Regions from separate parts of the Sporosarcina sp. YIM B06819 genome, predicted to be linked through region 1. Evidence: a T-box and tRNA genes for the amino acid it is inferred to sense, from the RefSeq annotation. Region 1 holds a T-box; the other holds one or more tRNA genes.
What was found. The T-box of region 1 lies ahead of metG (methionine--tRNA ligase). A T-box ahead of a tRNA ligase gene usually reads a tRNA of that ligase, here a tRNA-Met.
Positions count from the first base shown of each region.

Region 2: it encodes a tRNA-Met, which carries the amino acid that the T-box ahead of metG (methionine--tRNA ligase) is inferred to sense. The anticodon was not compared.

Region 1 is NZ_JAWLIQ010000013.1:22,595-29,014, reverse strand. It holds gene R2B72_RS10195 (YueI family protein) at 1-112, opposite strand, end outside; gene R2B72_RS10190 (dihydropteridine reductase) at 334-1,032, shown strand; gene rlmD (23S rRNA (uracil(1939)-C(5))-methyltransferase RlmD) at 1,083-2,444, opposite strand; gene metG (methionine--tRNA ligase) at 2,634-4,274, opposite strand; T-box leader at 4,399-4,662, opposite strand; gene cydS (cytochrome bd oxidase small subunit CydS) at 4,926-5,045, opposite strand; gene R2B72_RS10175 (cytochrome d ubiquinol oxidase subunit II) at 5,059-6,084, opposite strand; gene R2B72_RS10170 (cytochrome ubiquinol oxidase subunit I) at 6,081-6,420, opposite strand, start outside.
Region 2 is NZ_JAWLIQ010000024.1:40,099-46,518, reverse strand. It holds gene tilS (tRNA lysidine(34) synthetase TilS) at 37-1,440, opposite strand; gene R2B72_RS15065 (SpoIIE family protein phosphatase) at 1,533-3,929, opposite strand; tRNA gene R2B72_RS15060 (tRNA-Met) at 4,132-4,205, shown strand; gene R2B72_RS15055 (S1 domain-containing RNA-binding protein) at 4,438-4,866, opposite strand; gene R2B72_RS15050 (FtsB family cell division protein) at 4,994-5,422, opposite strand; gene yabQ (spore cortex biosynthesis protein YabQ) at 5,579-6,121, opposite strand; gene yabP (sporulation protein YabP) at 6,118-6,414, opposite strand.

The DNA of each region.
Region 1 (6,420 bases):
AAATACCTCGTTCTCTCACTTGCACTTGCGTAAGCGCGATAACAACACGTTCACGAATTGTGCCAAGAAATTTCCGACGTTCCGCTGGCTTCGTCTCTTTAGCACCGTGAATTCCCCGCTGAAGCTAGTCATCAACACTGTTTGACATCGAAACACACCTCCGCATAGTTTGGTTATATTTGTGAGTACTCTTTGAGATACATTTCCTACTCTTTCTATCCATTATAGCCATTTAAATGATAAATTGCATAAACCGTTTAATTGATAATCATTATCAATTGTTATACTATTAATATAGTAACAGAAAATATAATTATCTAGGGGGAGAGTCTAATGCAGATATACTGGACTAAAATAAATAAAATTATCGAAGAAACGCCTGAAGTGAAAACATATTTACTCGATCGTCCGGAAGACTTTTCATGGGAGGAAGGTTCCCATACTCATTTTGCACTGAAAGGTTTTAATGTTGGTGACAAACCGAACCGCGGCTTAATTCGTCACATGTCCATATCCACTTTACCCCATGAGAATGCAATTGGTATTACAACACGTATCAGAGAACATTGCTCTGAGTTTAAAGCGACCTTACGAAATCTTGAAGTTGGCAATGAAGTTGCGATATTTAAAACGCATTCGAATATACCACTTAAAAGAGAAGACAAAAATGTTTATCTACTGTCATCAGGTGTTGGCCTGGCTACTTTCAGACCACTTGTACTGGATTATTTCGAACGTGCGGAAGGCGTCAATCAAATTCATTCCTTGAACATCGATTCGTCAAAAGACTTCCTATTCACTAGTGTTTTTGAATCCGCACCTGATAAGAAGTTCAGTTCACAGTTCGTCGATAATCGGAAAGACTACTATGATGAAGTGCAAAATCTAGCTGCAGATCAAGATGGACACTTCTATATCGTTGGCAGTGATGAATTCCTGAAGCAGAACATTGAATTACTGCGTGTACAAGGTATCAAGCCAGAACAAATTATGCTTGATAAACGTCAACAGCAGCTGGCTGAGTTTTTGTGATTTAAAAAACGGGAAAAGATTCACCTTTTCCCGTTTTTCTTATCTACAAATTAAATCTCTAACCAAGCTACACATTCCACATGGCTCGAATGCGGGAACATATCCACAGGTTGCACTTCCTGCGTGCGATAGCCACCATCTTCAAGAATACGCAAATCCCGTGCAAGTGTCCCTGGATTACACGAAACATAAACCACACGCTTCGGCTTGTACTCTAAAATTGTATTCAACAGCTCTTCGTCACAGCCTTTACGTGGTGGATCAACGACTAATACGTCAAATCGCTTACCGTCAGCGTACCATTTGGGAATGACAACTTCCGCTGCACCCGCTTCGAAATAAGCATTGTCGATGCCATTCAATTCCGCATTGCGCTTGGCATCTTCAATCGCCTGTGGAACGATTTCAACGCCGTACACTTCTTTCGCTTGTTGGGCGATAAACAAGGAGATTGTGCCGATGCCACAATAGGCATCAATGACAGACTCATTTCCTGTCAATTGCGCATAGTCGAGTGCTTGTCCATATAATACTTCCGTTTGTTTTGGATTCACTTGGTAGAAAGAATGAGCTGATATTTCAAAATCGATGTTGCCGATGGAATCGACAATCACTGATTTGCCGTGCAATAAAATCGTTTCATCACCGAAAATGACGTTTGTTTTTTGATCGTTAACGTTTTGCATAATGGACGTCACGCCCGGAATGACACGTTTGATCAATTCAATGGCTGCATCCTTTTGCGTAAATTTCTTTTTACGCGTCACTAAAACGACCATCACTTCACCGGTTGCGCGCCCTTTTCGGACGATTAAATGTCGAAGCATACCGAGATGAGTCTTTTCATCATAGGCGTCAATGCCCATCATATGCAGTTCATATTTCAACATAGCCATCAGATCATCTGCCTCGTGACTTTGAATGAGGCAAATATCTGTGTCAACGATGTGATGTGTGCGTGATTTGTAAAATCCAGAAACGACTTTGCCATCGCGTTCACTGAAAGGGATTTGTGATTTATTGCGGTAGCGCCATGGATCGTCCATTCCTTTGACAGGGTGAACGGGCACATGTGGTAGCTTCGCAACGCGGTCCATTACGTCACGCACCGTTTTCCGTTTTTGTACAAGTTGCCCCTCATAAGACAAATGCTGCATTTGACAGCCGCCGCATTCTGAGAATACATGACAAGGTGGCTCAACGCGATCGGGTGATGCTTTCGTCACCTTTAACAATCGCGCGAAGCCATAGTTCTTCAACGTTTTACCCACTTGAACATAAACCTCTTCACCAGGCAGCGCCCCAGGGATGAACAGCGGATAACCGTCTACTTTCGCAACGCCCGAGCCGTCATGCGTCAAATCCTCTACAAAGACATTCAATTTTTCGTTTCTATTTACACTAAAAGACATTATTTTTCCTCCACATTTCAGATGTCTCTAGTTTACCATAAAGTGAAACTTCAATCCGAGGAAAGCTCTAGCCCTCGGATTGTTAGTTGAACCAACCGGGCTTTTACAGGCAGTTGATTGAGTCTCCTTAAAGTCCTAAAGGGGATCTTACTGCCCGTTAATGCGGGATAGAAACAGGCATAACTATTTCTAAAGCGCATTGCTTTGCGCCTTTAATATAGCCAACTCTTCTTCAATTTTTGCCGTATCAATACGCTCGAACAACGGCTTGATCTTTGCAAACTGATAAGACGTTCTCTTAATGACTTGCCAATCGAAATCCGGTAGGTTCAACATAGCCTTCACTTCATCGCTCGAAGTAGGCAGAAATGGCGATAGCAACTGAGCGGTATTTGCTATGATGTGAACGCATGACAGCAATGTATTGTCACAAGCCACTCTATCCTCCGTGAGTTGTTTCCACGGTTGCTCGTGATCAAAATATTTATTGGCACCGCGAATCAATTCAAAGATTTCATCCAACGCCTGCTTAAAATGCCCTTCCTCGATTAATTGACCAACACGATCATATAACTGGTTAATATTCTCTTCGATGGCTTCGTTTATTTCTCCCTGTGTAATTTGTCCTCCATGTGATTTCTCTAAGAATTTCAATGTCCGGTTAATAAAATTACCATAAGCGCCAAGAAGTTCGGCATTATGACTAGAAATAAATTCTCTCCATGAAAAATCGGTGTCACGATTTTCAGGCGCATTCGTTGTTAAGAAATAACGAATGGAATCGGCATGATAATGTTCTAAAATATAGGGAACCCATACCGCCCAGTTATTGCTGGTAGATAACTTCTTTTTTTCGAGCGTCAAATATTCATTGGAAATAATATGTGTAGGCAATGCTGGATTTTTAATACCTAACAGAATCGCCGGCCAAATGATGGAGTGAAACGGGATATTATCCTTGCCATGGACGTAGTAGGACGTCGTGTTTTCATCCCAAAACTCGTTGATATCGTTCCCTGTTTGAGCCGCCCATTCGATGCTTGCGGAGTAATAGCCAGAAACCGCTTCAATCCAAACGTACACTTTTTTATCTTCGAAACCTTTGACAGGAATACTGACGCCATTTGCGATATCTCTAGAGACAGCACGATCTTGTAGCCCCTCTTTCAAATAGCGTTTGGATAATTGAACGGCATTATCTCGCCAAGTTTTATTGATAATAGCAGTCTCCACAACAGCCTCGAGTTCTTTTTGAAATTGGCTTAATTCAAAATAAAAATGCTCCGTTGTTCTCTTCACCGGCGTATTGCCACAAAGTTTACATACGGGTTTGATCAAATCTAGGGGATCTAAAATCGAAGAACAATTATCGCACTGATCTCCCCGTGATTTTGCTCCACAGTTTGGACATTCTCCTTCCACATAGCGGTCTGGAAGAAACTTTTGATCATGCTGACAATACATTTGCTCGATTTCTTTTTTATATAAATAGCCATTTTCAAGCAACGTTAAAAATATCTTTTGTACAGTTTGATGATGGTGTGGACTATCTGTTCTTGTGTATAAATCATAGGTGAAGCCTAATTTAGTAAAGCAGTCGGTAAACTCATTATGGAATCGATCTGCCACTTCTGTTACGGTTACACCTTCTTGGTCGGCACGAATTGAAATCGGTGTTCCATTACAATCGCTTCCCGAAACATACAACACCTTGTCACCCTTTAGTCGATAATAACGCGCTAAAATATCACCTGGTAATAGTGCTGCGATATGCCCTAAGTGCAACGAACCGTTAGCATATGGCCATGCTCCGCCAATAAAAATACTCATGATAACTAACATCTCCCTTTTTGAATAAATGAATCAATCACGCCCCGGCGTAATTGCGTCCGGAGTCTTTATCTGGATTCTACTGAATCCAGATAAAAAAAACCTCGCCCTCATCGAATAAATCGATAAGGACGAGGTTTGAAACTCGTGGTACCACCTTAGTTATGCAAACAACTCACATTGTTTGCCTCCAAAAGTACAAGGCGTGTAACTGCCTTTATACTTTGACATTTGTAACAAGTGTCAAATCTTGTCGTAGCCTACTAGTGTAAACACGTTCAGTACGCAGCTCAGAGATCATGTTCAAACGATTCGTCTGCTTCATTTCCACCGACAGAAGCTCTCTATATGACACCCTCATTTTACTTTTCCTCTTCAACGCTTTTCATTATTTCTATTTATAGTAATGAACTTATTTGAAGAAAGCAAGGAAATTCTACGCGACGAGTTGGTTAACAACGTATGCCGCAATGTTCGCAACGTTTTCATCGAACTAAACAACGTTCGAACAACTAAACAACGTTTTCCATAATGCTCACAACGTTCCCCCCTACTAGGCAACACTCGCACCGAACTTAACAATGTTATGCTAAAACTAAACAACGTCCACACAAAAAACAGACGCCCCAACGACGCCTGCTGTCCCACCAATCACTTTTCTCTCTCTATCTGCTTCCTAACTGCCCCATCCATCGGAGCAACGACAAATGCCACGATAAGCCCGCCGATAAGAACAATGAATGGTGCATAAAACATTAGAAAATGGGTCATCAACTATTCCTCCTTATGCGTGGTAGTCGCCTTTTCCGCGGACATAATCTTTATCAAACAAAAACAAGCGCATGAGCAAATACAATGATGGAATGAGTAGCCCAAGTCCCATGATGAACACAACAATCAATGATATCGCCATCGCTGGGTTCGTGAAGCTATCGTAAATCGTCAAATAGGGATACAACAAATATGGATAATGGGATGCACCATAGCCAAAGAAAGCAAAGGCAAACTGCCCCACCAGTAATATAAATGCAAGCCCGTACTTACTACGTGTCCACAGCAACCAAACTGTTCCGACAAACATCAGAAATGATACTAAGAACAACGGCCAGAAGTTTTGGATGTTGCTATAATGCTCTGGATTGTGATTGCGCAATTCGACGATGATGCCGCCTGCCGTAATCATTGTAGGCAATGCCCAAATGAGCGCATATTTACGCAGTAGCTTCGTCGCTTCTACGTCACCAGCTTTATTGGCGTACCATGTTAAAAACACTGCCGATATATAAAGCGTCGCCACAATACTCAACACAACAATCGCCCATGTCAACGGGCTCGTAAACAGCATCCAATAATCAAGCACAGGATTGCCATCCACCATTTCAATAAAGCCACCTTCTGAAATCGTCAATACAATGGACAGCGAAGCAGGAATTAAAATCCCGGCAACTCCATACATAAACGAGTAGCCTTTGTGGCCGCGTGCCCCATACGTTTCAAAGGCATAATACGAACCACGAATCGCCAGCAAAATTACGCCAATACTAACAGGCACGAGCAATGTCGTCCCGTAATAGAACGCCGTTTTAGGGAAGAAGCCAATAATCCCAACAAAGAAAAACACTAGGAAAACATTCGTCACTTCCCAAACGGGCGATAAATAACGCTGGATAATATTCGTTAAAATACGCTTACGTCCTGTCAGCAAACTGTACGCATTAAAAAATCCTGCTCCGAAGTCAATTGCTCCTACCAAGATATAACCCAACAGAAAGGTCCATAAAACCGAAATCCCAAGTATTTCGAGTGTCATAACATATCGCCACCTTTCTCCGTGTGACGCTCTTCAATTTCACGTTCAACAGGATTTTTTCGGAACATCCGTCGCAATACGACAACACTACCGACGCCTAGTACGAGATATAACAGTGAGAACAACACTAACATCGTATCAACCTGACCACTCGTTGTAGCCGCCTCCTGCGTGCGCATGAGGCCACGTAGAATCCATGGCTGTCTACCGACTTCTGCCATCCACCAACCTGCTTCAATCGCCAGGATGGAAAGCGGACCACCAAAGACAATTAACCAGCGGAACCATTTCGTCGTCACCATTTTCCAACGACGTTTTGTGCCTAGCCAAAATACA
Region 2 (6,420 bases), on a different contig from region 1:
GAAATTCCTCCTCTTTCTTCCAAGTATCCAAGTCGATTAACACTTTCTCGTGAGAACTATGTAATGACTCTGCTTTGTCTTGCGGCGTGAAAACGCCGCGCCATAACGCAATCCCGGAACTGCACAAACCTCTCCTAGCGCGGTGACAATTAGCGGTAATTGATCACGTACAGCCAAGTCCACCTTGTCATCGATAAATAATCTCGACAAACGTTTTGGATGGTCCATTCCCGGTAACAAAATCCGATCTCCATCTTCCCTTCGTTTAATATATAAAGGAAAATCGCTATCAGGCAGATCAAAATACATTATGTCATCTACACCAATGAGTAATCCTGCAATAGAATCATCCACTTCAGTCCAGTAAAGTTCTACATCATTTCCCCAACGAGTCCAGCTACCTTTCGGGAACATTTTCCGTATTGCCATTTCTTCAAGTTGTGTATCTCGAACAAACGTTAACTTGCTATACGCCCGCATAAATCGGTAACCGCGTGGAAGGTCGATGGACACATTTCCATTCTGCGATGTAATGTGGTGTAATAGCTGGCTAATAAGCGTGGAATTGTATTCTACGGGTATACTCTCCCCATCGTAAAGATACTTCAATAGTAGTGTAATCACCCGCCTTTGTAAAGCCGGGTGCATATCAGAAAAAACACGAGTGTCAATAGTAGGGAGTCCTTCTTCCGTGAATTCGACGATTCTTTCAAACTGTTCCACGGCCAACGTTTCGAATAGATCTTCATCTTGCTGAAGCCAACCAGCCATTTTCACTACATTTTTAGCGGCGGCAGGGTTTTCCTTTAGCATAAACGGGGCAATATGATGACGATAACGATTGCGCATATAAGCATCACTTTCATTACTCGGGTCTTCGCGGTATTGTAGAGCATACTCCCGGGCGTACGAGTAAAGATCAGCTTTCATGACAGGGAGAAGTGGGCGAATAACAACACCACCATCGACCTCGCGCTTCACTGGTATGCCGGATGGCTGACTACCTTTGGCAACTTGCATCAATACAGTTTCTAGCTGGTCTTCTGCATGATGCGCGGTGACAAGGACACCGTATCCTTGTTGTTGCATGATTTCCGCAAACAAGGCATATCTTCCAGCACGACACACCGCTTGCACATTGCCACCATCTTGCTCCATCAATTCAGGAACCGGGACACTGCCACCGAAAAAAGGAATCCCATATGTTGCACATAACCTTTCCACAAAAGCCCCATCTGCTACTGATTCTTCTCCCCGTAGCATGTGATCGACGTGAATAGCGGCAACTTCAATTCCCATTCCGACTTGATTGGAAGCCATGAAATGTAACAGCGCCACCGAATCGACGCCGCCGGAACAGGCGACAAGAACACGATCCCCTGGCGCTATCAGTGACCACTCTTTGATAAATCGAAAAATCGCCTGTCTAAATGTATCCATTACACATAATCTCCTCGTATAGAACCTACCTTAAACTTTACTAAATAGAATGCCCTCACTTCAAGTGATGCGCAGTGAGGGCTGACACTTTTTCAGGAAATAATTCGCGAGTAAGGTGTAAAGCTAGACCATTCCGGAAGAACATGATCAATCTTCATAACCAACACCGTTCGATCATCCGCTACCGCGCCAAACTTGCGTTCCATTTCACTGACAATACGATCTGCAATTTTATCACAGTCAGACTCTCCATATTTATCAAGCGTGCCATATAAAATCCTTTCCTGTTTCTCAAGCGCAATATCCCCATTAAACATACCGTCCGTCATCATCAAAATAATATCTCCCGCCTTCAATTCCTCATTTTTAGCCTCCACGGAAAAGGAAGGAAGAAATCCAACAGGAACAGACTCACTATCCAGTCTTAAAAAGTCCTCTCCTCGTTTAATATACGTACTCATCGAACCTGCTTTCCAAGACCACAGCCGACCATCCTGCAAATCAATCAAAGCCAAATCGAGCGTGGCATACATATCATCAAGCCCATTTAACGACATCATGTAGTGAAGCGTATGCATAGCCGTTTCCGGATCCATTTTACGATCCAAGCATTCCCGCATCAGTCGAATGACCTTACGGCTCTCGCGATAGGCATTCAAGTCCTGTCCCATTCCATCCGACAACAACACCGCCGTTAGTCCATCATGAATGGGAAACACCTCATAGGCATCTCCCGCTTGGAACGACTCACTACCCGCCGTTGCCACAATGCCATAATCAAGCGAAAAACGAACAGCCGAACCGAATGTTAGTTGAATATGCGGGAAAGGCTGTTGTTGCACAATCGATTTGGCGACTTGAAACGGCTCCTCATACATTTCTTCCAAAACCGGTAGAATGAGTCGTTCCGCCACCGTTGTATCCGTTTCAAAATCAGACCTTTTCTCGGGAATACAACAAACAATTCGACGCGCCCCCCGTTCTCCTGATAAAATATCAATTTGAAAATACTCAATACCTTTCTCTTGCAATCGTCTGGCAAGCTCCTCCTCAACAGGCTTATAAATAGACAAATCCTCTTTCACTTCATTCATAATCTTATCCAAATGTGTACTCATATCTCGTAATTGAAGCGCAAGCATTTTCCGGCCATGTTGAAGTTGTCCCGTCAACAAGCGAGCCGTCGCTTGTTCCTCGAGTTCTGCTACCAGTCCATTAAACCGAATACATTTGTACTTAATCTTTTCTTCAACGCGGTGACGCGAGGCTTTTTTTGTCATGGAGTATGTCGATTCCCATTCATATAACAGCCTAGCCATATCATCATCCGCCGATTCCCAACATTTTGCATGGCGAAAACAAGATGCACAAGCCTTCGGAATCACTTGTGGGATTGGTTCCTCCTTATCTCCGCTAGAGGGTCGTCCACCAACAAGTGTCGACATGAATTCGGAAAACTGTTGGAAATCAGCCAGTTGCTCATCAAGACGCTCCGCTAACCACTTTTGACGTTTTTCCGAAGACTCCTGATTTTCTGGATAAAAGACGCTTCGAATTGGCTCTAGTTTTTTAGCTGGAATCAATAAAAATAGTACAGTCGCAACGCCCATTGTCACAAAGTATGAGCTATCCAATGGCAATGTTAAATCATAAAGAAGGAAGAATAATGACACAGAAGACGCCCCCACGACGATCCCCACTTTTCCAAAGCGACTAAGTACACCTGCAAAAAAGCCCGTCATGCCATATACAGCCATCATACCCGTGAATGACAACTCCGCTACCCCTATAATCGCAGCAATAATCATTGCGATTATCGTCGAAAATGGCAATCCCCCGACGAGTGCCGCGAGCAAAATGGTGATATGAATAAGCGTTCCAGCGACCGAAACATGACCAAGCATGATACCACTCATCCCCGTCGTTGCCATCGCCCCGACGAGACAAGCTGCCCCCAGTCGTTCTGGTGTCCATTTACCAAAAAAGATCCGATCTACAGGTGGAAAAGCAATGAATAGAAAAAATGTCATGATTAGCGCAAGCACCGCTTCAAAGCCGATAGATAATTGGACATTCAAAGGTGGCTGCCCCGCATACATAACAAACTGCCACAACACCTGTACAACGATGATGCAACCAGCCACTGTCAATGGTATCGATTTTCGGATGAATGGAAATCTAACAACCGCATTGAATAAAGCAATTAGTAAAAGATGAATAACCGCTTGTCCAATTCCAAGAAACGCACTACCTAACATCCCTCCGACAAACACCCACATGAGATATTTTTTAAAGCGTGCACGCGCTAGTGCCCACACTGGCAAGAAAAACGGTACAGCCGTGCCGAATAACACGGCCTGCGACAAGAAAAAGGAGCCAAACAAAAATAAGGTTGCAACGAGTATGTGTATCTTTTGCTTACCAAGCATCCCAACATACATACGAATCGGCTGACCCACCGGATGCGTCACATTGTCCATCAGTTTCATATCCCATTCCCCCTATGCCTACTATGCTCCCAGTATACATAGTGAATTGGCAGGAAATTGTCTGTTCATGACGACAAGAAAACAAAATGTTTCGACTCATTACGGTCTATTTTTCTTTTTTCCTACGATGGGTTGACACCAGGAAAGTTCGCATGTAATATGGGTATTGTTGTTCTCAACAACCGCAACAATTAATTACCACGGCGGCGTAGCTCAGCTGGCTAGAGCGTACGGTTCATACCCGTAAGGTCGGGGGTTCGATCCCCTCTGCCGCCATTAACGAAGGAACGAAGCCTTAGTTCGCGACGTCTAGAAACGGCTTCATGACCTACTTCTTGTGAACTCAACGACCGTTTAGACCCAAGAGTCTGGGAGTCGGAGCAAGACACTAGCTTTCAAAACTTTACACCTTAAAACAAAGAAGCGACAGGCAATGAGAAAACTCATTATCTGTCGCTTCTTTTATATCTATCGCACACTTTTCTCTTGAATTGAAGCAGCTAGCAAGTTATCCTCTTCTTGCGCCGCGGCCACCGCGTTTCGATTCTGTTGCTCTTTTCAAAGTTGAGAGACGCTCTTCGCTATCTTTCATAAACTTCGCCATCTTCGTTTCAAAATTCTCCGGACGATCAACCGGACTAGGACGACCACCTTGACGAGGACGCTGCGGACGTTGAGGACGTTCTGGACGTTGCTCAGACTCAGGCTTCGCTTTACGAATCGATAACCCAATCTTACCGTCTGTTCCTACATTCATCACTTTCACTTCAACCATGTCGCCTACTTTTAAATGCTCGTTAATGTCTTTGACATAGTTGTCTGCCACTTCACTAATATGGACAAGACCTGTCGCACCGCTCGGTAGCTCAACAAATGCTCCGAAGTTTGTGATCCCTGTTATTTTACCCTCTAACTTGCTGCCTACTTCAATTGACATAAAAAAAATGCTCCTCCTTAGAAATTAAGCGGGCCCCTTTTAGAAGCCTTGCAACCGTATTAATGATCCCGCAAAATGCAAGATCCCTACTCTTATTATAGCCAACAAAAAAAGAGTGTCAATAAGACTACTCTTTTCCGTCGTCTTTTTTATCGTTTTTCTTTTTATTTTCCGGAACTGAGAAAATAATTTCGCCGTTTTCAGACAAAAAGTATTCTTTCCGCGCAAGCTTTGCGATATAGTCATCATCATTCAATTTGACAAGTTGTCTTTTCAACATTTCTTGCTCTTCTTGCACAACTTCAAGCTGAGAAAGCATCTCTACTTGCTGTTTTTCCTTTGCTGCCAAAACTTGCTTCTGTTTGACCAACATCTGCGTTAAACCACCGAAAGTAATTACCGCAATAACTGCAAACACAGTCAGTCTCCGATACAACTTCACTTTCCGTGCATTTTTGCGACTTTCTTTCTTTTGCAGGGAACGGACATATTCAGTTTGAATCGTTGCAACCGTTGCCGGCGACTTTCTCTGCTGCTTTTGTTCCAAGTCCTGCACTTCCTCTCTTCACATCACCCATTGTTTGTCTATAAATTATATATCAATTCTCCTGCTTAATCAAACACGCCAAGGCGTATTTGGCCCGGATATTTATCGAGCTTGCTCGATAAATTCCCCTAAAAAAGGCTGCGGCTTGCGCCGAATTTTCACGATTCAGCTGGGGTTTGAGCCTCCACCTGAATTACGAACCTTTTTTGTATTCTTCTTACCACTTTTAGAAGCGGAAGATTTCGGCTGAATTAAGTTAGTAAGCCTTCTCGAAATGATACGATATAATTTAACGAATGGCATGAATAGGAATACAACGAACTTGACAATGATGCGAAGGATTTGCCGAATAATCGTGATGACGAGCCGGACAATGAACCATAACGGCTTGATTACGACCAGCAAGACTATTCTCCCAAGTAAACGGAATGGCTTATAGAAAAAACTAGCATACAGCAGCAGTCCACTAATCTGGGCAACTGGGTCATACATCCGCCACGCCCCATCCCGAACTAGAAAAAGGATATAAAAAGTCCAACATCCAACGACAATCCATCCAATGACTTCAAACCAGGCTGCATGCCTTCTGATAAATGTTTTTTTTCCGGCCTGCGCAGTTGCCGTCCCAATCATATCCATGAATGCCCCGGCAACAACGCCTGTCCCAATCATTGCAAGTAGACTAAGAAACTGAACGGATAGACTCATCCAAACAATTTATGGAGGAAGTTCTTGGAACCTGCTTCTTCTTCATCGTATTGGATGGTGGCAACCGTTCCTTCCAATGTGAGAAGTCCTTTATCGACGTCGAGATGGACGATACGAAGCTCCTCTCCGCGGATTTGTAGTAATCCTTGTGATGTCCGAATCAAAAATTCTTCCTGATCGAAGCGATCAATGGATTTTACCGATGTAAGATCCATCCTTTTTCTGTTGCGCATTGTTACGACATGGTCACCTGATGGGATTGTGTACGTAGGACTGTCCGTCTGGAATTGCATATTGTG